Regions from separate parts of the Shinella sp. GW821-FHT10F02 genome, predicted to be linked through region 2. Evidence: predicted binding sites of a transcription regulator. Region 2 holds the regulator's gene; each other region holds the start of a gene.
The links. The regulator LexA, encoded in region 2, represses DNA repair genes until DNA is damaged. The targets are predictions, from matches to a motif close to TGTTCNNNNTGTGTTCNG.
Positions count from the first base shown of each region.

Region 1: a site for LexA is predicted at 2,527-2,544, ahead of AC1RWL_RS24440 (PA0069 family radical SAM protein). Genes of this name have one in related genera too.
Region 3: a site for LexA is predicted at 2,362-2,379, ahead of AC1RWL_RS11065 (ATP-dependent helicase). Genes of this name have one in related genera too.

Region 1 is NZ_JBXASL010000008.1:199,474-206,278, forward strand. Features, by position in the region: gene AC1RWL_RS24420 (4-(cytidine 5'-diphospho)-2-C-methyl-D-erythritol kinase) at 1-293, shown strand, start outside; gene moaB (molybdenum cofactor biosynthesis protein B) at 280-828, shown strand; gene AC1RWL_RS24430 (calcium-binding protein) at 907-1,899, shown strand; gene AC1RWL_RS24435 (glycosyltransferase family protein) at 1,896-2,429, opposite strand; gene AC1RWL_RS24440 (PA0069 family radical SAM protein) at 2,602-3,759, shown strand; gene rnhB (ribonuclease HII) at 3,927-4,577, shown strand; gene AC1RWL_RS24450 (hypothetical protein) at 4,682-4,858, shown strand; gene AC1RWL_RS24455 (F0F1 ATP synthase subunit B) at 4,986-5,471, opposite strand; gene AC1RWL_RS24460 (F0F1 ATP synthase subunit B) at 5,482-6,135, opposite strand; gene AC1RWL_RS24465 (F0F1 ATP synthase subunit C) at 6,224-6,451, opposite strand; gene AC1RWL_RS24470 (F0F1 ATP synthase subunit A) at 6,518-6,805, opposite strand, start outside.
Region 2 is NZ_JBXASL010000003.1:600,207-607,011, forward strand. Features, by position in the region: gene AC1RWL_RS12660 (ComEC/Rec2 family competence protein) at 1-1,531, shown strand, start outside; gene lexA (transcriptional repressor LexA) at 1,512-2,231, opposite strand; gene AC1RWL_RS12670 (molybdopterin molybdotransferase MoeA) at 2,341-3,564, opposite strand; gene moaC (cyclic pyranopterin monophosphate synthase MoaC) at 3,564-4,058, opposite strand; gene trpC (indole-3-glycerol phosphate synthase TrpC) at 4,058-4,873, opposite strand; gene trpD (anthranilate phosphoribosyltransferase) at 4,882-5,904, opposite strand; gene AC1RWL_RS12690 (peptidylprolyl isomerase) at 5,922-6,805, opposite strand, start outside.
Region 3 is NZ_JBXASL010000003.1:268,206-275,010, forward strand. Features, by position in the region: gene AC1RWL_RS11065 (ATP-dependent helicase) at 1-2,320, opposite strand, end outside; gene AC1RWL_RS11070 (carboxymuconolactone decarboxylase family protein) at 2,423-2,836, opposite strand; gene AC1RWL_RS11075 (cyclase family protein) at 2,885-3,706, opposite strand; gene AC1RWL_RS11080 (efflux RND transporter periplasmic adaptor subunit) at 4,006-5,175, shown strand; gene AC1RWL_RS11085 (efflux RND transporter permease subunit) at 5,175-6,805, shown strand, end outside.

The DNA of each region.
Region 1 (6,805 bases), on a different contig from region 2:
CACCCTTCGTTCCTATCAACGGGCGTGAAGGCTGGGTGAGCCTGCTTTCGCGGCTGCGCAACGACCTCGAACCCCCTGCCCGGCAGCTCTGCCCCGAGATTGCGTCTCTTTCGGAGAGCCTCTCGGCCACCGGCGCGGATCTCGTGCGCATGTCCGGTTCCGGCGCGACATGCTTCGCGCTATACCCATCCGATGACGCCGCACAAGCCGCAGCCGCTGATCTTCGTGGGCAGCACCCCCAGTGGTTCTTCGTGGCAACCCGCACAGTTGGAGCGACCCATGGCACGCATTGATGAGACAAGGCCCTTCATCCCGGTCGGCATCGCCGTGCTCACCGTCTCCGATACACGCACGCCGGAGACGGACCGCTCCGGCGATACGCTCGTCGCGCGCATCGCCGAGGCCGGCCATCGCCTCGCCGCCCGCGCCATCGTGACGGACGATGTCGCCAAAATCCGTACGACGGTGGAGGCCTGGACGCGCGACGAGGCGATCGACGTGGTCATCACCACCGGCGGCACGGGTTTTACCGGCCGCGACGTGACGCCGGAAGCGCTGGAGCCGATCTTCGAAAAGCGCATGGATGGCTTTTCCGAAGTCTTCCACCGCATCTCCTATGACAAGATCGGCACCTCGACGATCCAGTCGCGCGCGACCGGCGGCGTCACCAATGCCACCTTCATCTTCGTGCTGCCGGGCTCGCCGGGCGCCTGCAAGGATGCCTGGGACGGCATCCTGAAGGCGCAGCTCGACTATCGCCACATGCCCTGCAACTTCGTGGAAATCATGCCGCGGCTCGACGAGCACCTGAAGCGCACCGCCGGCTGACCTGTTCCATAGGGCACTGCGCGCGCCCGCATCGCCCCCTATCACTTTCCCAGCAATCGAAAAGTTGAGGAGAGACCAATGGGACGCACGATCAACGGCACCAACCGCGCAGACCGCTTCGTACAGGGCAGCAGCTTCAACAATGTTGAAGTGACGATTTTTGCGCGCGGTGGCAACGACACCATCATCCTCAACCGCACCGACGATTTCGGCGGCCGCAACCAGGTGGATGCCGGCGCCGGAAACGACAGCGTCGTCAACATGAAGGAAGACGGCAGCGTCATCCTGCTTGGCGCGGGCAACGACACCTATGTCGGCACCGGCTTCGGCTCCTTCGTCAACGAGCGTGCCGACATCGTCAAGGCCGGCGCCGGCAACGACAAGATCGCCGTCAGCACCTTCAAGAGCAGCTATTTCGGCGAAGGCGGCAACGACCGCTTCTTCTCCGTCGGCGAGCAGAACACCTTTCATGGCGGCTCGGGCGTCGATTCGATCAGCTACCTGCCGCGCGACGACGACAATGTGGTCGGCGGAACCGGCGTCGGCATCGATCTCGGCTCGGGCCTGGCGCAGACCGGCTCCAACCGTTTCGAGCGCCTGATCAGCATCGAGAATGCCGAGGGCACCAATGCCGGCGACATTCTCTTCGGCTCCAGCGTCTCGAACCTCCTTAAGGGCCTTGGTGGCGACGACCAGATCGCCGGGCGCGGCGGCAACGACGTGCTCGTCGGCGGCCGCGGCATGGACTTCTTGCAGGGCGACAGCGGTGCGGACCGTTTCGACTTCAACGGCGTGTTCGAATCGGCGGTGGGCGCGCGGCGCGACGTCATCCTCGATTTCGCCGGCGGCGAAGGCGACAAGATCGACCTGCGCGACATCGACGCCAATGCCGGCCGCGGCGGCAACCAGGCCTTCGCCTTCATCGGCGGCAACGATTTTTCCGGCAATGCCGGGGAGCTTCGCGTCCAGGGCGGCGTGGTGTCCGGCGATGTCAACGGCGACGGCCAGGCCGATTTCGAGATCGAGGTCCGCGGGCTGGACGGCCTCTTCCGCAGCGACTTCCTGCTTTAATCTACGCTCTCAGCCCGCATGGCCTTCACCGCCCAGGCGGGCACGATCTCGGCGACCAGCTTTCGCACGCCGGAACGGCCCGCCATGTCGGCGAGCGCCATGCCGGTGCGCACGGTCGCCGATGCCTGGCGCTTGCTGACGAGATACCCTTGTTCCAGCGGCGCGGCGCGGCGCGCAAACCGCTTGAAGAACGGCCGGCGATGGTTGCGCGAGCCGAGAAAACGCGCCGGGTTCTTGTTGATCGACACATGATCGACGATGGCATCGACCCAGCCCGCCAGCGGGCGCGCGCCCGGCTCCAGCAGCAGCAGCCAGTCGCCGCGCGCCGAGCGCACGACATCCTTCATGTCCCAGCTCGTCAGGAACCGGCAGCCAGCCGCATCCGCCACCTTGGCCGAGCCGTCGCGCGAGCCGTGGTCGAGCACGATCACGTCGCGCACGATGCCCTGCACGGCGCCCGTCACCAGCGCCGACAACGTCTGCGCAAGCTCGGCCTCGTTGTCGCGGCATTCCAGGATGATTGTCAGCATTCCTTTGCAATACCGCATTGCAGCATGGATTTCCACCGCCCCCGCCCCGCCATGTTCCGGCATGGTTAGAAAGCATGGTTAGCGGCGCGGGGAATTTTGTTCTTGCATTGTTCTCGTTTCAGCGATAGGAATATAGTCATTGGAACGGGGGCCTGCCCCGCCGGAGACAGCCATGAACGATCTTGCCGATCTCAGGCAGGGCGCCCTCGCGCCCGGCCACACGAAAGACGTTGCCGAGGCGCTGATGGCACAGACGGGCATGCGCGTCGATGGGGACCGCCGGCGCGGCCGCGGGGCCGGGCTCAACTTCACCGGCCGGTTCGAGCCGGTGACGCGCGAGAGCGTCGACGATGGCTGGCAGACGCTGGAGGAGCTTCCGCCCTTCCGCACCGAGGTGCAGGTGGAAAAGCCGCGCACGATCATCACCAGCAACGATTCACCCGATATCCCCTTCGACCGCTCGATCAATCCCTATCGCGGCTGCGAGCACGGCTGCATCTATTGTTTCGCCCGGCCGACCCATGCCTTCATGGGCCTCTCCGCCGGTCTCGATTTCGAGGCGAAGCTGTTTGCCAAGCCGGATGCGCCGAAACTGCTGGAGCGCGAGCTTTCCAAGCCCGGCTACAAGCCACGGGTCATCGCGATCGGCACCAACACCGATCCGTACCAGCCGATCGAGAAGGAATGGCGCATCATGCGCCAGATCCTCGAAGTGCTGGATGCCGCCAATCATCCGGTGTCGATCGTCACCAAGTCGGCGCTCGTCATGCGCGACATCGACATCCTCGGCCGCATGGCGGCGCGTGGGCTTGCCTGGGCAGGCATCTCGGTCACCACGCTCGACCGCAAGCTGGCGCGCACCATGGAGCCGCGCGCCGCGACCCCGCCGCGCCGGCTGGAAGCCATTCGCGCGCTGTCGGAGGCCGGCATCCCGGTCGCCATCATGATGGCGCCGATCATTCCGGGCCTCAACGACCACGAGATCGAGCGTGTGCTTGATTCGGGCAAGGCGGCCGGCGCCTGCGAGGCGAGCTATGTGCTGCTTCGCCTACCGCTGGAGGTAAGCCCGCTCTTCCGCGACTGGCTGCTACGCCACTATCCGGATCGCTACCGCCACGTCATGTCGCTGGTGCGCTCCATGCGCGGCGGCAAGGATTACGACGCGGAGTTCGGCAAGCGCATGAAGGGCGCCGGTCCCTATGCCTGGCAGATCGCCCGCCGCTTCGAAATGGCGGCCAAGCGGCTGGAGTTGACCCGCACCCGCCGCAGCCTCGCCAGCGACCAGTTCGTGCCGCCCTCGGGCAGCGGCGTGCAGCTCTCGCTGCTTTAGCTGTACCCCGGGCGTTCCCGGGTCGCGCGACAACGACATTCGACCGGGCGTTCGCGCCCGGCATCATCTTCCGGCACGTCTTCCCCGGGCGTGCCGGTTGCTCCTCCGGCATCCGCCTCCTGCCGGGGGACTTGCAGGGAATCGGACGGATGTGCGAGGTTCGCCGCATGTCCCGTCCCGCATCCTCCGATTCCCGCCTTCTTTTCGACCTGCCCGAAGGGCCGGATTTCCTGATGGAGCTTGCCGCCCGCAAGCGCGGCCTCTGGCCGGTCGCCGGCACGGACGAGGCGGGCCGCGGCCCGCTCGCCGGCCCCGTCGTCGCGGCGGCCGTGGTGCTCGATCCGGACAACATTCCGGAGGGGCTGAACGATTCCAAGCAGCTGAGCGCGGCGAAGCGCGAGCAGCTCTTCACGCTCATCATGCAATCGGCCTTCGTCTCCGTGGCCTCCAGCTGCTCGCGCCGCATCGACGTCATCGACATCCGCAAGGCGAGCCTCGATGCCATGCGCCGCGCCGTCGCCGGCCTGGAGGTCACGCCCAAGCTGGTTCTGGCGGACGGCCGCGACGTGCCGCCCGGCCTTGCCTGCGAAGGCCGCGCCGTCGTCAAGGGTGACGCCCGCTCGCTCTCCATCGCCGCCGCCTCGATCGTCGCCAAGGTCATGCGCGACCGCATGATGGCGCGTGCGGAAGCCACCTTCCCCGGCTACGGCTTCGCCCTGCACGCCGGCTATGCCACCGAGGTCCACCGCAAGGCCATCCAGGCCATCGGCCCCTGCCGGCTGCACCGCATGAGTTTTCGCCCGCTCAAGCAGGAATAGTCCCGCCCTGTTCCATCCGGAACAGCGGGCGTCCAAGCGATATGGGAAAGTCTGGTCACTGGATGAGAGAGGCTCATCCCTCACAGAGATCAGGAGAGACCCCCATGCGCAAGATCATTGTTTCCGCCACCATCGCCCTCGTCGCCGCTGTTTCCTTCGCCGCCCCTTCGCAGGCCGGCTACTACAGCTACGGCTACAAGCCGCATTGCTTCGTCAAGAAGATCCATTCCTACGACTACTACGGCAACCTGATCGTCAAGAAGATCAAGATCTGCAAGTAAGCATCACTACCGCTGACCTCCCCGAAGGCCCGGATGTTCCCCTGCATCCGGGTCTTTTGCCGTCCGGCCCAAACAGCAAAAAGGCCGGATTGCTCCGGCCTTTTTCAAATCATGCTGCGGAAGAACCTCAGTTGAGGCGGGTCTTCACTTCGCTGATGGCGTTGTCGAAGAGTGCCTTGCCGGTTGCGGCATCGGCCTTGGCGGCGATGACCTTTTCGGCGGCGGCGACTGCGAGGTCGACGGCGGCGGCGCGCACAGCGTTGATCGCGTCGGCTTCCGCCTGCTTGATCTTCTGCTCGGAGAGCACCGTGCGGCGGGCGACGTATTCCTCGGTCTTCTGCTTGGCTTCCGCGGTGAGCAAGCTCGCCTCGCGTTCAGCGGCGGCGACGATGCTGGCGGCTTCCGCCTCGGCATCCTTGCGCTTGCGCTGGTATTCCGCGAGCAGGTGCTGGGCTTCCTCGCGAAGGCGCTTGGCTTCCGCCAGCTCGTTCTGGATCTTTTCCGCGCGGGCGTCGAGGCCCTTGGCCATCATGCCCGGAACCTTGAGGTAGGCGATGAGGGCCAGGAACAGCAGGAGGCCGACAAAGGCATAGAATGTTGCGTCGAATGCCATGGGATGCTCCTTATTCGCCTGCGGCCGATTTGACGGCCGAAGCGACTTCGGCCTTGGTGGCCTTGGCGCCGATCAGCTGCTCGACCACGGCTGCCGTGGTTTCCTCGGCGATGGCGCCGACATCGGCGAGCGCCTTGGCCTTGATTTCGGCGATGCGGGTTTCGGCACCGGCGATTTTTTCCTGCAGCGAGGCTTCGATCTTGGCGCGCTCGGCGTCGGCCTTGGCCTTGGCTTCGTCGCGGGCGGTCGAGGCGATCGCATTGCCCTTGGCGCGGGCGGTGGCGAGATCCTGCTCGTAGGCAGCGATCGCGGCATCCGCTTCGGCCTTCAGGCGCGAGGCTTCGTCGAGATCCTGCGCGATGCGGTCATGGCGCGTCTCGAGGATCGAGCCGATGCGCGGGATGACGACCTTCGACATGAGAAGGTAGAACAGACCGAAGGTGATCGCCAGCCAGAGGAGCTGCGATGCGAAGGTGGTCTGGTCGAAAGGCGGGAAGACGCCGGTGGCGTGTTCGTCGCCATGGGCCACACCCGTTTCGGTGTGCGTTTCGCCTGCCGGCTGAGCCGCATGCGCGTCCGCAGGGGTCTCATGCGTTTCCGCAGAGGTTGCCGCCTGGGCGATTTCGAAAGGGGTGGACTCGGCCGATGCCAAGGTCACAGACATGCTGACCTCCAGGGGGCATTCTCAATCATGTACGAAACGTACGATGGACCACGGCCCTGTCGGGCCATGGTCCAGTCCTCGGCCGATATCAGACGGCGAAGAGGAGGAGGAGAGCGATGAGCAGCGAGAAGATGCCCAGAGCTTCCGTAACGGCGAAGCCGAATACGAGACGGCCGAACTGGCTGTCAGCGGCAGACGGATTGCGCAGAGCGCCGGCAAGGTAGTTGCCGAAGATGTTGCCGAGGCCGAGAGCCGTGCCGGCGAGACCGAACGTGGCAAGACCTGCGCCGATGAACTTTGCTGCTTCCGCTTCCATGATGAACTCCTTGAATGGGTTGTTGCGGCTTATGAGCGACGCCCGAAGGCGCCGGCGACTGTTTCCTTAGTGACCACCCGGATGCACGGCATCGTTGAGGTACATGCATGTCAGAACTGCGAAGACATAGGCCTGCAGGAACGACACGAGGAATTCGAGACCGGTCAGGGCGACGGTCATGAGAAGGGGCAGGATCGAGCCGACCACACCGACGGCGCCGAGGGCGCTGAGCGAGGTGACGAAGCCGGCGAAAACCTTCAGCGTGATGTGACCCGCCAGCATGTTGGCGAAAAGACGGATCGAGAGGCTGATCGGACGCGAGAGGAACGAGATGACCTCGATCGAGACGACCAG
Region 2 (6,805 bases):
GGGGCTTGCCCATGTATTGGCCATTTCCGGGCTTAACATGGTGCTCGCCGCCGGCACCTTTCTCGTCGGTGCGCGCATGCTGATGGCGCTGATTCCGGGCTTTTCCGAGCGCTATCCGGCCAAGAAGATTGCCGCCGTCGGCGCGCTCATCATGGTGACGCTCTATATTCTCGTCTCGGGCGGCGCGCTCTCTGCCGTGCGATCGTGGATCATGATCTGCGTCATGCTTGTGGCCGTGCTCTTCGGGCGATCGGCCATCAGCCTGCGCAATGTCGCGCTCTCGGCGATCCTCATCCTGCTGGTGACACCATCCGCCGTCACCAATCCCGGCTTCCAGATGTCCTATGCGGCAACGCTCGGGCTTGTCGCGGGCTACGCGGCCTGGCGCGAGCGGCCGATGCGGCGGGAAAGCCGGGGAGGGCCGTTGCAACTGTTCGGCGGTTCGCTCGGCCGTTTCTTCGGCGGGCTCATGCTCTCCTCGCTGATCGGTGGTTTTTCCACGCTGATCTATTCCATCGGCCACTTTCACCGCATTCCCGCCTATGGCCTCGCCGGCAATCTTCTGGCGATGCCGGTGATCAGCACGATCGTCATGCCCTTCGGCCTCATCGCCGTGCTGCTGATGCCGTTCGGCCTCGACGCCATTCCCTTCGCGATCATGGGCAAGGGCATCGAATGGATGATCGCGCTTTCGACCTGGGTCGCGAGCTGGAAAGGCGAAATCGTCACCGGTCAGATTCCGCAGTCCGCCTTCCTGCTGGTCGGCCTCGGCGGCGGCCTGGCCTGCATTTTGCGCACCCGGCTGCGCCATGCCGGCACGCTGCTCGTCGCGCTTGGCATCATCATCGCCTGCTGGCCGGACGAACGCCGTGCGCCGGAAGTGCTGGTCTCGGAAGACGGCCGCCTCGTGGCGATCCGGCGCGGCGACACCGTTGCGACCAACCGCGCAAGGCCGCCGGATTTCATTTATGCGCAATGGCGGCGCGCGCTACGGCTCGGCGATCTCGTCAAGCCGGAGATGCGCAAGAGCGAAGGCCTGACGGTAGAAGATGCCGCCGCACCCGCTGAAGGAACTGAAAAGCAGAGGAAACCGCGCCACAAGGCGGATCGGCAGAGGGCGAAGGCCGCCATGGTATCCGCCCTGGAGGCGGCGGGAAAGGGTACGGGCTTCATCTGCGAAACAAAGGCATTCTGCGCCGCGGTTTCGCCGAGCGGCTGGCGGATCGTCACGCTGGAAGACCTCGCCTTCCTCGGAACCGCCTGCGATGCCGCCGACCTCGTCGTCGTGTCCCAGGCCCTGCGGCTGGAAACATGCCGCTCCGGTGCCCGGCTGATGACGGCTCGCCATCTGCGGCGTACTGGCGCCCTGGAAATCCAGCCCGGCGCCGAAAAGGCCGCTCCACCGCTTTCCGAAGCCGAGATCACATCCGCCGTCGAAACCCTCGACCGGCCCTGGTCCCGCCACCGCACCTATGATTGGCGCAGCGGCACCTTCGAGGCCGAGACGGCGCTCAATGATAGCGGCGAATGAGGCCGACGAGCTTGCCTTGAATCTTCACGCGGTCCGGGCCGAAGATGCGGGTCTCGTAGGCCGGGTTTGCGGCTTCGAGCGCGATGGAGGCGCCCTTGCGGCGGAAGCGCTTCAGCGTCGCCTCCTCGTCGTCGACGAGCGCCACGATGATCTCGCCCGGATTGGCGGTGGTGGCGTTGCGGATGATCACCGTGTCGCCGTCGAGGATGCCGGCCTCGATCATCGAGTCGCCCTTGACCTCCAGGGCATAATGATCGCCGTTGCCGACCATCTCGGCCGGTACCATGATTTCATGGGTGTTGTTCTGGATGGCGGAGATCGGCACGCCGGCGGCGATGCGTCCCATGACCGGTACCGAGACCGAAGACGACATGTCCGCCTGCGGCGTGCGCTGCACGGGGGCGGCCGGCACCGGCTGCTTGCCGCGGCTGCCCTCAATGACGGCCGGCGAAAAACCACGACGCGGCTGGAGGCTTGGCGAATAGGCTTCGGGAAGCTTGATCACTTCCAGCGCCCGCGCCCGGTTGGGCAGGCGGCGAATGAAGCCGCGCTCTTCCAGCGCGGTGATGAGGCGGTGGATGCCGGACTTGGACGCGAGATCGAGCGCATCCTTCATCTCGTCGAAGGAGGGAGGAATACCGGACTCCTTCATCCGTTCATGAATGAACAGGAGAAGTTCCTGTTGTTTCCGCGTGAGCATGGCCCCTCCACCGAGAATCTTGAAACAATCCAGAATCGTGAAACAAATCCAGAACAGACACTATCTGTTCCATATGTGTTCCGCAAGGCCTTGGAAATAATAATATTGTTCAGGCGGAGGGTTCGCGCAGGAGGAGTACTTCGCAGGGATCGCCTTCGGGCACGGCCGGGGCGTGCGGCGGGCGGATGAGCAGGCCTTCCGATTCGGCGAAGACCTTCATCATCGAGGAATCCTGCTTGCCGAAGGGTGTCACGTACAGGTCGCCGGCCGGTCCCCGGACGATGCGGGCGCGGACATAGTCCTGCCGCTGGTCGTTTTCCTTGAGCGGCACGGCGGCGATGGCCGGGTGCCGGCGGTTTTTTGCGGGCAGGCGGGCGAGGCGGCGCACCAACGGCTCCAGGAAGAGCAGCGAGCAGACGAGGCTGGAGACCGGGTTGCCGGGGAGGCCCAGCACCTGGATATCTCCCAGCCGGCCGACCATCAGCGGTTTCCCCGGGCGCATGGCGATGCGCCAGAAATCGAGCTCCATGCCGGCCTCGCCGAGCACCGGCTGCACGAGGTCGAAATCGCCGACGGAGGCGCCGCCGAGCGTCACGAGCACGTCGATATCAAGCGCCAGCGCGTTGCGCACGGCCTCCAGGATCGCCTGCTTGTCGTCGCCGACGATGCCGAGGTCGATCACCTCCGCGCCGGCCACCCGCGCGAGCGCCGAGACGCCGTAGGTGTTGGAGGCGATGATCTGGCTGGCGCCGGGCGGCGTTCCGGGCGGGACGAGCTCGTCGCCGGTCGCAAGCACCGCGATGCGGGGGCGGGCGTAGACGACAAGTGTCGAGTGGTTCATCGCGGCGGCGACGGTCAGGCGGCCGGCGTCGAGCACCGCCCCGGCCTTCAGCACGGTCTCGCCTTCGGAAAAATCCTGCCCGCGCGGGCGCACATGCCGGCCTTTCGGCGTGAGGAAGGTCGTGCGGATACGGCCGTCACCCAGCTTTTCCGCGTCTTCCTGAAGAAGCACGGTATCGGCGAAGGAGGGCAAGGGCGCGCCGGTGAAAATGCGCACGGCCTCGCCGGGGCCAGCGGAGCCTTCGAAAGCATGGCCGGCGGAGGAGAGGCCGACGACCTTGAGGACGGCGCCGAGTGTCGCGATGTCCGCATGGCGGACGGCGTAGCCGTCCATGGCGGAATTGGTGAAGGGCGGCTGGGTCAGGCGCGCGGCGATGTCTTCGGCGAGAACGCGGCCTTGCGCGTCATGCAGGGAAACCGTCTCCGTCCGCTGTGTCGGCTTGGCCCGGGAAAGCAGGCGGTCGAGGGCGTCGGCGACGGGCAGGAGCGACATCAGGCGTTTGCCCGCTTGTAATCGCCGGAGCGGCCGCCGGATTTTTCGACGAGCCGGATGCCGCCGATCTCCATTTCGCGGTCGGCGGCTTTCGCCATGTCGTAGATGGTGAGGCAGGCGACGCTGACGGCGGTGAGCGCCTCCATTTCCACGCCGGTGCGGCCGGTGAGCTTCGCCATGGCCTCGACGCGCAGGCCGGGCAGCGCGCGGTCTTCGCGGATTTCGACGGCGACCTTGGTCAGCATCAGCGGGTGGCAGAGCGGAATGAGGCTCGACGTCTGCTTGGCGGCCATGATGCCGGCAAGGCGGGCCGTGCCGATCACGTCGCCCTTCTTGGCGTCGCCCTTGAGGATCAGGTCGAGCGTCGCAGGCGCCATGCGGATGAAACCTTCGGCAACGGCGATACGCACCGTTTCCGCCTTGTCGCCGACATCCACCATGTTGGCTTCGCCGGAGGCATCGATATGGGTCAGCATGGCGGCCTTTTCGGCCATCATTCGGCCGCCAGCATGCCGGCGGAGCCGGTCAGCAATTCGCGGGTGGCGGCGGCCACGTCGTCCTTGCGCATCAGGCTCTCGCCGACGAGGAAGGTGGAGATGCCCACCTCGGCGAGGCGTTCACAATCCGCATGGGTGAAGATGCCGCTTTCGCCGACGAGCAGGCGGTCGTCGGGCACCATGCCGGCGAGCTTTTCCGACACCGCGAGGTCGACCTCGAAGGTGCGCAGGTTGCGGTTGTTGATGCCGACGAGCTTGGATTTCAGCCTGAGCGCCCGTTCCATTTCCGGCTCGTCATGCACTTCGATCAGCACGTCCATGCCGAGCGCAAAGGCGGCGTCCTCCAGCATCTTCGCATCGTCGTCGCTGAGCGAGGCCATGATGATGAGGATGCAGTCAGCGCCCCAGGCGCGGGCTTCCAGCACCTGGTAGCTGTCGAACATGAAATCCTTGCGCAGCGCCGGCAGCGCGCAGGCCTGGCGCGCGGCGGTGAGGAATTCGGGTGCGCCCTGGAAGCTCGGCGTGTCCGTCAGCACCGAGAGGCAGGCGGCGCCCCCGGCCTCATAGGCCTTGGCGAGCGCCGGCGGATCGAAATCCGGGCGGATGAGGCCTTTGGAGGGACTTGCCTTCTTGATTTCGGCGATCAGGCCGAAATTGCCGGCGGCTTTTCTGGCCTTGAGGCTGGCGAAGAAGCCGCGCGGCGGCTCCTGGTCGCGGATCTGGGCGCGAAGCTCGGCGGGGGCCACGCGCGCCTTGGCGGCGGCAATTTCTTGCAGCTTGTACGCTTCGATCGTCTTCAGGATATCGGTCATGGCCAATCCTACTCCGCATGGCCTTCGTTGGAAACCGAAACGAGGCGTTCGAGCACCGTGCGGGCGCGCCCGCTTTCCAACGCTTCGGTTGCCTTCGCCATGGCGTCCTTCAGCGTTTCCGCCTTGCCGGCGATGAGAAGAGCGGCCGCGGCATTGGCGAGCGAGACGTCGCGATAGGGCATGTGCGCGCCGCCGAGCACCGAAAGCAGGGCTGCGGCATTGTGCGCGCCATCGCCGCCGCGGATATCGTCGAGCGTCACCTGGGGAAGGCCGAAATCGGCGGGCGTCAGCTCGAAGGTGCGGATCTTGCCGTCTTCCAGCGCCGCGACCTGCGTCGTGCCGGTCGTGGTGATTTCATCGAGGCCGGAGCCGTGCACGACCCAGATGCTCTCGGAGCCGAGATCGCGCAACACTTCGGCGAGCGGCACCAGCCATTGCGGCGCGAAGACGCCGAGGAGCTGGCGCTTGACGCCGCCGGGGTTCGAGAGCGGCCCGAGCAGGTTGAAGATGGTGCGCGTGCCGAGTTCGACGCGTGACGGGCCGACATGTTTCATCGCCGGGTGGTGCAGTTGCGCGAACATGAAGCCGAGGCCGGCATCGTGCACGCAGCGGGCGATTTCCGTCGGCCCGATATCGAGCTTCACGCCGAGGCAGGAGAGCGCATCCGCCGTGCCCGCCTTGGAGCTCAGCGCCCGATTGCCATGCTTGGCGACCGGCACGCCGGCGCCGGCGGTGATGATCGCGGCGAGCGTCGAGATATTGTAAGTGCCCGTGCCGTCGCCGCCCGTGCCGACGATGTCGATGGCATCCGCCGGCACCGTGACCGGCAGCATGCGGGCGCGCATCGACCCGACGGCGCCGTAGATCTCGTCGACGGTCTCGCCGCGCACGCGCAGTGCCATCAGGAAGCCGCCGATCTGCGAGGGCGTGGCGGCGCCCGACATGATGATCTCGAAGGCGCCGCGGGCGTCCTCGCGGTCGAGCGCGTTTCCGGCGGCGACCTTGGCGATATAGGATTTCAGGTCGGACATGCGGTTCCCGTCTTCCTCTATCGAGCGATGCTCTGTTCGGCGAGCGTGCGGTTGATCGAGACGCCATAGGCGGTCTGCAGCGAGCTCACCATCTGGTCGAGGATGTCGTCGCCGCTGGCGCGCGCGACGGCAGCGATCTGCTGGTCCTCGTTGGAGAGCGCATCGGTTGCCGAATCGGTTGCGACATCCGCGACCTTCAGGAGGATCTGGCCCTCGCCATCCACGCCAGGCGTGTTGGCGACATGGCCGACCGGGCCGGCGAAGGCGGCGGCAACGGCGGCCGGGCTCAGCACGGGGTCCTGCGCGCTGCGGTGCAGGCCCGCCTTGTTTTCGACCGCCATGCCGAGTTCGCCGGCAATCGCGGCGAGATCGCCGCCCTTGCGCACGCGCTCGGCCAGCTCTTCCGCCTTCTTGGCGAGCGTCTGGCGCTGCTGCTCGGCGGTCCAGTCGGCCACCACGCGGTCGCGCACCTCGTCGAGCGTGCGGTCGCGATCCGGGATCACGTCGAGCACTTCGAACCAGGCGTAGCCCTCGCGGCCGACATTGATCGGCTGGGTTTCCGTGCCGACATCCGTCTTGAAGATTTCGCCGAGAAGGGCGGCTTTCTCCGGCAGGCCGTTGACCTCTTCGCCCTTCTGGTCGTTGCCCTGGGCGTCGATCCCGTCGATTGTCACGGCCTTCAGGTTGTTCTTGGCGGCCGCCTCCGCAAGGCCAAGGCCCTCGGCGCGGCTGTCTTCCATGCGGTCATGCACCGCGAGAATGCCGTCGGCGGCTTCGCTCAGTGCCAGTTCGCTGCGCAGCTCTTCCTTCACCTCGTCGAAGGTCTTCAGGTTTTCCGGGCGGATGTTGGTCACGCGCAGGATGATCGGGCCGAAGGTGCCGTCGATGACCGGCGTCGTGC
Region 3 (6,805 bases), 330 kb from region 2:
TCGACGGCTCGCTCGTGGTCGATTTCGCCACCAGTTCTCCTTCGATCATGCGCGAGCGCGGGCCGCTCTCGCCATAACCGACGCGCTCGACAGCGTGGCCGGAGCGTGAGCCCCAGTTGTCGCGCGTGGCTTCCGTGCGGTTCGCCTGGGCGCGCCGCCAGCCGGGGGTCGAATAGGCGTTCTGGAACGGCTCCTGCTTGTCGAAGCGCGACTGGCCGTAGCCGCCGCGGCCGTAACCGCCATAGGACTGCTCCACCTCGGCCACTTCCACATGCGCTTCCGGCAGTTCGTCGAGGAAGCGGGAGGGCAGCGTCGATTGCCAGAGGCCGTGGATGCGGCGGTTGGAGACGAACCAGATGTGGCAGCGGCGCTTGGCCCGCGTGATGCCGACATAGGCGAGGCGGCGTTCCTCCTCCAGCCCCGAGCGGCCGCCTTCGTCGAGCGCGCGCTGGTGCGGGAAGAGGCCTTCCTCCCAGCCGGGCAGGAAGACGGTCTCGAATTCGAGGCCTTTGGCCGAGTGCAGCGTCATGATGGAGACGGCGTCGAGCTCGGCGTTCTGCTCGGCATCCATGACCAGCGAGACGTGGTCGAGGAAGCCGCGCATGGATTCGAAGGCCTCCATCGAGCGGATCAGTTCCTTGAGGTTGTCGAGGCGCCCCGGGCCTTCCGCCGACTTGTCGGCCTGCCACATGGCGGTATAGCCGCTCTCGTCGAGGATCTGCTCGGCAAGGTCGGTGTGCGGCATGGTTTCCAAAAGCGATTGCCAGCGGCGGAAATCCGTGACGACGTCGAACAGCGCCTTGCGGGCCTTCGGCTTCAGCTCGTCGGTCTCGATGATGTCGGATGCGGCGGCGAGCATGGGAATGTCGCGGGCGCGCGCATAGTCGTGCAGGTTGCGGATCGTCGTATCGCCGAGGCCGCGCTTCGGCGTGTTGACGATGCGCTCGAAGGCGAGGTCGTCGGCCGGCTGGCTGACCAGGCGGAAATAGGCCATGGCATCGCGGATTTCGAGCCGCTCGTAGAAGCGCGGGCCGCCGATGACGCGGTAATTGATGCCGAGCGTGACGAAACGGTCTTCGAACTCGCGCATCTGGAAGGAGGCGCGCACCAGGATCGCCATGTCGTTGAGCTTGTGCTGCTTGCGATGGAGCTGCTCGATCTCTTCGCCGACGGCACGCGCCTCTTCCTCCGAATCCCAGGCCGCATGCACGACGACCTTGTCGTCGTCGGGATCCTTGCGGTCGGTGAAGAGCGTCTTGCCCAGCCGGTCCTCGTTGTGCGCGATCAGGTGGCCGGCAGCGCCGAGGATGTGAGCGGTCGAACGGTAGTTGCGCTCCAGTTTGACGACCTTGGCGCCGGGAAAATCTTTTTCGAAGCGGAGAATGTTGTCCACCTCCGCACCGCGCCAGCCGTAGATCGACTGGTCGTCGTCGCCGACGCAGCAGACATTCTGCGGCGTGCCCTTCGGGCGCTGGGCGAGCAGGCGCAGCCACATGTACTGGGCGGTGTTGGTGTCCTGGTACTCGTCGACGAGGATATAGCGGAATTTCTGGTGGTATTCGGCCAGCACATCCGGATTGGCGCGGAACAGGCGGATCGGGTGCAGCAGCAGGTCGCCGAAATCGCAGGCGTTCAGCGTCTTCAGGCGGTTCTGGTAGGCGATGTAGAGTTCGCGGCCCTTGCCGTTGGCGAAGGCGCGGGCGTCGCCTTCCGGGATCTGCGCCGGGTCGAGGCCCTTGTTCTTCCAGCCGTCGATCATGCCGGCGAACTGCTTTGCCGGCCAGCGTTTGTCGTCGATGCCCTCGGCCTGGATGATCTGCTTGATCAGCCGCACGACGTCGTCGGTGTCGAGGATCGAGAAATCCGAGCGCAGGCCGACGAGTTCGGCATGGCGGCGCAGCAGCTTCACGCCGATCGAGTGGAAGGTGCCGAGCCAGGGCATGCCCTCGACAGCGCCGCCGACGAGGAGGCCGATGCGCTCCTTCATCTCGCGCGCGGCCTTGTTGGTGAAGGTCACGGCGAGCATCTGGCTTGGATAGGCGCGGCCGGTCGCGAGGATATGGGCGATGCGGGTGGTCAGCACGCGCGTCTTGCCGGTGCCGGCGCCCGCGAGCACCAGCAGGGGGCCGTCGAGCGTTTCCACCGCCTCGCGCTGCTCCGGGTTGAGGCCGGAGAGGTAGTCCGGCGTGCGGTGGGCATCGCGGGCCGCCATGGCGCGCGCGGCGATACCACCCGCCGGCTTTTCCTTTGGCGCCGGGGGCTTTCCGGAAAGCTGCGGGTCCTCGTCGAAGAAGGGAATGTCGTCGTAACCGCTGATCATGCGGCTCAATGTAGTGATTCGGTCTCGAAAGACCAGTTTTCCGTTCTGCTTTTATTCCGCAGGGAAAAACATTGGCCAGAAGATTGTGGAAAGCCGCGTCCTTCAGGGCGTCGCGCGGTCCGCATCGAAGACGGCGTCCACGGGGAGCTGGAGGGCGGTCGCAAGCTGGTTCGTCTTGCCGGCAAGCGAGACGATGGCGAGCAGTTCGGCATATTGCGCATCCGTCATGCCCTTGGCCTTGGCCGCGGCCGTGTGGGAGTGGACGCAGTAGCTGCACCCGTTCGTCACCGAGACGGCGATATAGAGCATTTCCTTGACCAGCGGATCGAGCGTCGAGGGTGTCGCCATCACCGCCTTCACCTCCGCCCAGGTGCGCTCCAGAAGCGCCGGGTCGAAGGCGAGGTAGCGCCACATATTGTTGACGAAGTCGGATTTGCGGGTGGCGCGGATGTCGTCGAACACCGCCCTGACGCGCGGATCGGCTTCGATGTCTTCAGCGGGCTTGACGGTGCTCATGGTTCCTCCGGAAGAAAAGGCCGGCGGGCAAGCCGCCGGCCGATAGGGTCAGGCCAGTGCGAACACGCGGGCAGGGCCGCCCGTGCCGCCGCGCACTTTTGGCGCACCCACGATGAGGGTCGCGCCCTTGGCCGGAAGCTGGTCCAGATTGGCGGCCGCTTCAAGCCCCCAATGGCCCGAGGCGAGCCAGGAATAGTGCGTCGCGAAATCCGGCGAGATGCCGTAGTCGAGCGAGAGCGTATCGACCGCGATGCCCACGGCGCTGGAGTTTTCCGCCAGATACTGCACGGCTTCGACGTGGAAGCCGGGGAAGTGCATCTTGCCTTCGGCGTCGGCATTGCGGAACTTGTCGGTGCCGAGATGTTTGTCCCAACCGGAGAGCAGCGCGACGCAGGCCTTTTCCGGCAGGTCGCCATTGGCGGCGATCCAGGCCTTGATGTCGTCCGGCGTCAGTTGCGCATCCGCATTCGCCGCCGCCTTTTCGCGGATGTCGATGACGGCGAGCGGCACGACGAGGTCGGAAACTGGAATTTCGGCGACCGACTTGCCGTCCTCGGAAAAGTGCAGCGGCGCATCGACATGGGTGCCGGTGTGCTCGTTCACCCGCAGTTCGAAGAGATTGAACTTGTGTTCCTTGTAGTTGAACTTCTGCTCGCGCCAGAACTGCTGCTGCCCGAAGAAAGTCGGAAACTCCTCGTAGAGTTCATGGGTGAGGTCCGTCGCCTTGCTCGGCGCTTGCGCGAGCGCCGGGCTCAGCGCACCGGAGCTGGCTGCCGCAACCGTTGCGGCGCCCGCAGCGGCGGCACGGAAAAAGTTTCTTCTCGAAAGCATGCGGTTCTTGACGGTATCGATGACGCAGGCGTCGCACATGGTTCTTCCCCCTGTCGGTGAATGCGTTGATGAAACAATACTGAAATAAGGCTCGGCCATACTGGCGCAGGAAAGCTATCACACGCACCGGATCGGTCCAGTCACGCGCATGCTCGGATAGGGGGTGGCGAGGGAAGATTTCTCCACCTTTTCTTACATTTCGGTAACAGAACAGACCGCCAATCTTACATTTCGGTAATGATCGTATTCTTTCATTGCCCGTTCATTTGCAAAGCGGGATACTTGGTCTATGTCGCACTGCAACAGGTGACGGTTCGCTTCCATCGGAGACAGATTGCATGCGGGTTTGGAAACAGCTCCTCATAAGCCTCGGCGTCATTTCGGCCGGGGTCTTGCTCTGGGGTCGCTTCGTGCCCGGGGCGAACGACATGCTGGAGGCCGCAGGCCTGCCCGGCACGCTCGTCGCCGCTATCGCGCCGGCCGGTGAAGGCCAGGCCGAGGGAGGCCGCGAAGGCGGCCGCCGCGGCGGTTTCGGCGGCGGCCCGGTGCTCGTCGCCACCAAGCCCGTCGCCATGTCCGTCGTCAACGACCGGCTGAACGCCATCGGCGATGGCGAAGCGATCCGCACCGTCACGGTGACACCCTATGCCACCGGCAACCTGACCGAAGTGCTCGTCGAATCCGGCGACCGGGTGGAGCAGGGCCAGGTGATCGCCCGCCTCGACAGCGACGAGCAGCGCATTGCCGCCGACCAGGCGCGCGTGGCGCGTGAAAGCGCCGAGCAGAAGCTGAAGCGCGTCCAGAGCATCAAATCCTCCATGAGCGTTGCCGAATTGCAGGATGCCGAGACCGCGCTGAAGGCGGCGGAACTGGTGTTGCAGAATGCCGAGCTGACGCTGCGCCGCCGCGACATCACCGCGCCCTATGGCGGCGTGGTCGGCATCATCTCCGTCAATGCCGGCGATTACGTCACCACCACCACGGCGATCGCCCGCATCGACGATCGCTCGGAAATCCTCGTCGACTACTGGGTGCCGGAGCGGTTCGCGACGAGCATACGTGTCGGCGGCGATGTCTCGGCGACCGCGGTGGCGCGGCCGGGCGAAACCTTCAACGGCAAGGTGCAGGCGATCGACAACCGCATCGACCAGGAGAGCCGGACGCTGCGCGTGCGTGCGCGCATCGAAAATCCCGAGGACCTCCTGCGCGCCGGCATGTCCTTCCAGGTGACCATGCAGTTTGCCGGTGATCTCTATCCGAGCGTCGATCCGCTCTCCGTGCAGTGGAGCGCGGAAGGCTCCTATGTCTGGCGCGTCAAGGGCGAGAAGGTCGAGCGCGTGCCGATCCACATCATCCAGCGCAACCCGGACAAGGTGCTCATCAAGGCCGAAATCGGCGAGGGCGACCAGATCGTCACCGAGGGCGTGCAGACGCTGCGGCCGGGCGGCGCGGTGCGCACCGCCGAGCAGGACGGCCAGGTGACGTCCTCCGTGACGGAGGGAACGTAATGTCGGGCGAGGGGAATGGCGTCAACGAATCCGGCAAGGCGGGCTTTACCGCGCTTTTCATTCGCCGGCCGATCTTCGCCCTCGTGCTCAACACGCTGATCGTCGTTGCCGGCCTTGCCGCCTTCAACGGCGTGGAAATCCGCGAACTTCCCTCCGTCGACCAGCCGGTCATCAGCGTCTCGACGGAATTCGACGGCGCTTCGCCGGAAACGGTCGACCGCGAGCTGACGGATGTGATCGAAGGGGCGGTCTCGCGCGTCCAAGGCATCAAGGACATTTCCTCGCAGTCGTCCTTCGAACGCAGCCGCGTCACCCTGCAATTCTCCGATACGACGGACGTCAACCAGGCGGCAAACGACGTGCGCGACGCGCTCGGCCGCGTGGCAAACCAGCTTCCCGACGGCGCCGACGAGCCGCGCGTCGTGAAGGCCGATGCCGATAGCCAGCCGATCATGCGGCTCGCGCTGACCTCCGATACGCAATCGCTCGAAGACCTGACGCTGCTGGCCGAAAACGAAATTACCGACCGGCTCGCCTCTGTCGAAGGCGTTGCCGACGTTGCCGTCTACGGCGACCAGGAGAAGATCTTTCGCGTCGATGTCGATCAGTCGAAGCTTGCGGCGCGCGGCCTGACGGTCGCGGACCTGCGCAATGCGTTGGCGACGGCCGCCTTCGACGTGCCGGCGGGCTCGTTGAAGAGCCAGAGCCAGGACATTACGGTGCGCGCAACTGCGGACCTCGCGACGCCGGCCGATTTCGAAAACCTCATCATCAAGAACCGCGTGCGCCTCGGCGACGTCTCCATGGTGACGATGGGGCCTGACGAGGGCTCGACGGCGTTGCGCTCCAACGGGCGCCAGGGCATCGGGCTTGGCATCATCCGTCAGGCGCAGTCGAACACGCTCGATATTTCCGCCGGCGTGAAGCAGATGGTGGCGCAGTTCGAGACCATTCTGCCTGAAGGCACCGAGATCAAGATCACCAGCGACGATGCCGTCTTCATCGATGGCGCGATCCATGAGGTGGAGATCGCGCTCGTCGTTGCCGTCGTGATCGTCACGCTCGTCATCTATCTCTTCCTGCTTGACTGGCGGGCGACGCTGATCCCCACGATCAGCATGCCGATCGCGCTGATCGGCACGATCGCCGCCATCTACATGGCCGGCTTCTCCGTCAACATTCTGACGCTGCTCGCCATCGTTCTGGCGACCGGGCTCGTGGTGGATGACGCGATCGTGGTGCTGGAAAACATCGTGCGCCGCCGCGCGGAAGGCCTGAAGCCGCGCGCCGCCGCCATCCTCGGCACGCTGGAAGTGTTCTTCGCCGTCATCGCGACGACCGCTACGCTCGCCGCCGTCTTCATACCGCTCTCCTTCCTGCCGGGCCAGGCGGGGCGCCTCTTCCGCGAATTCGGCTTCGTGCTCGCCTTTGCCATCCTGCTTTCCTCCTTCGTGGCGCTGACGCTGTGCCCGATGCTTGCCTCACGCATGCTGACCAAGGATATGTCGCACGGACATACGGGCTTTCTTGCCCGCATAGGCGGCGCCTGCTCGCGCTTCTATCGATCGACGCTCAACGCCTGCCTCGGCGCGCCGTTCATCGTCTTCGTCGTTGCGCTGCTTTTCACCGC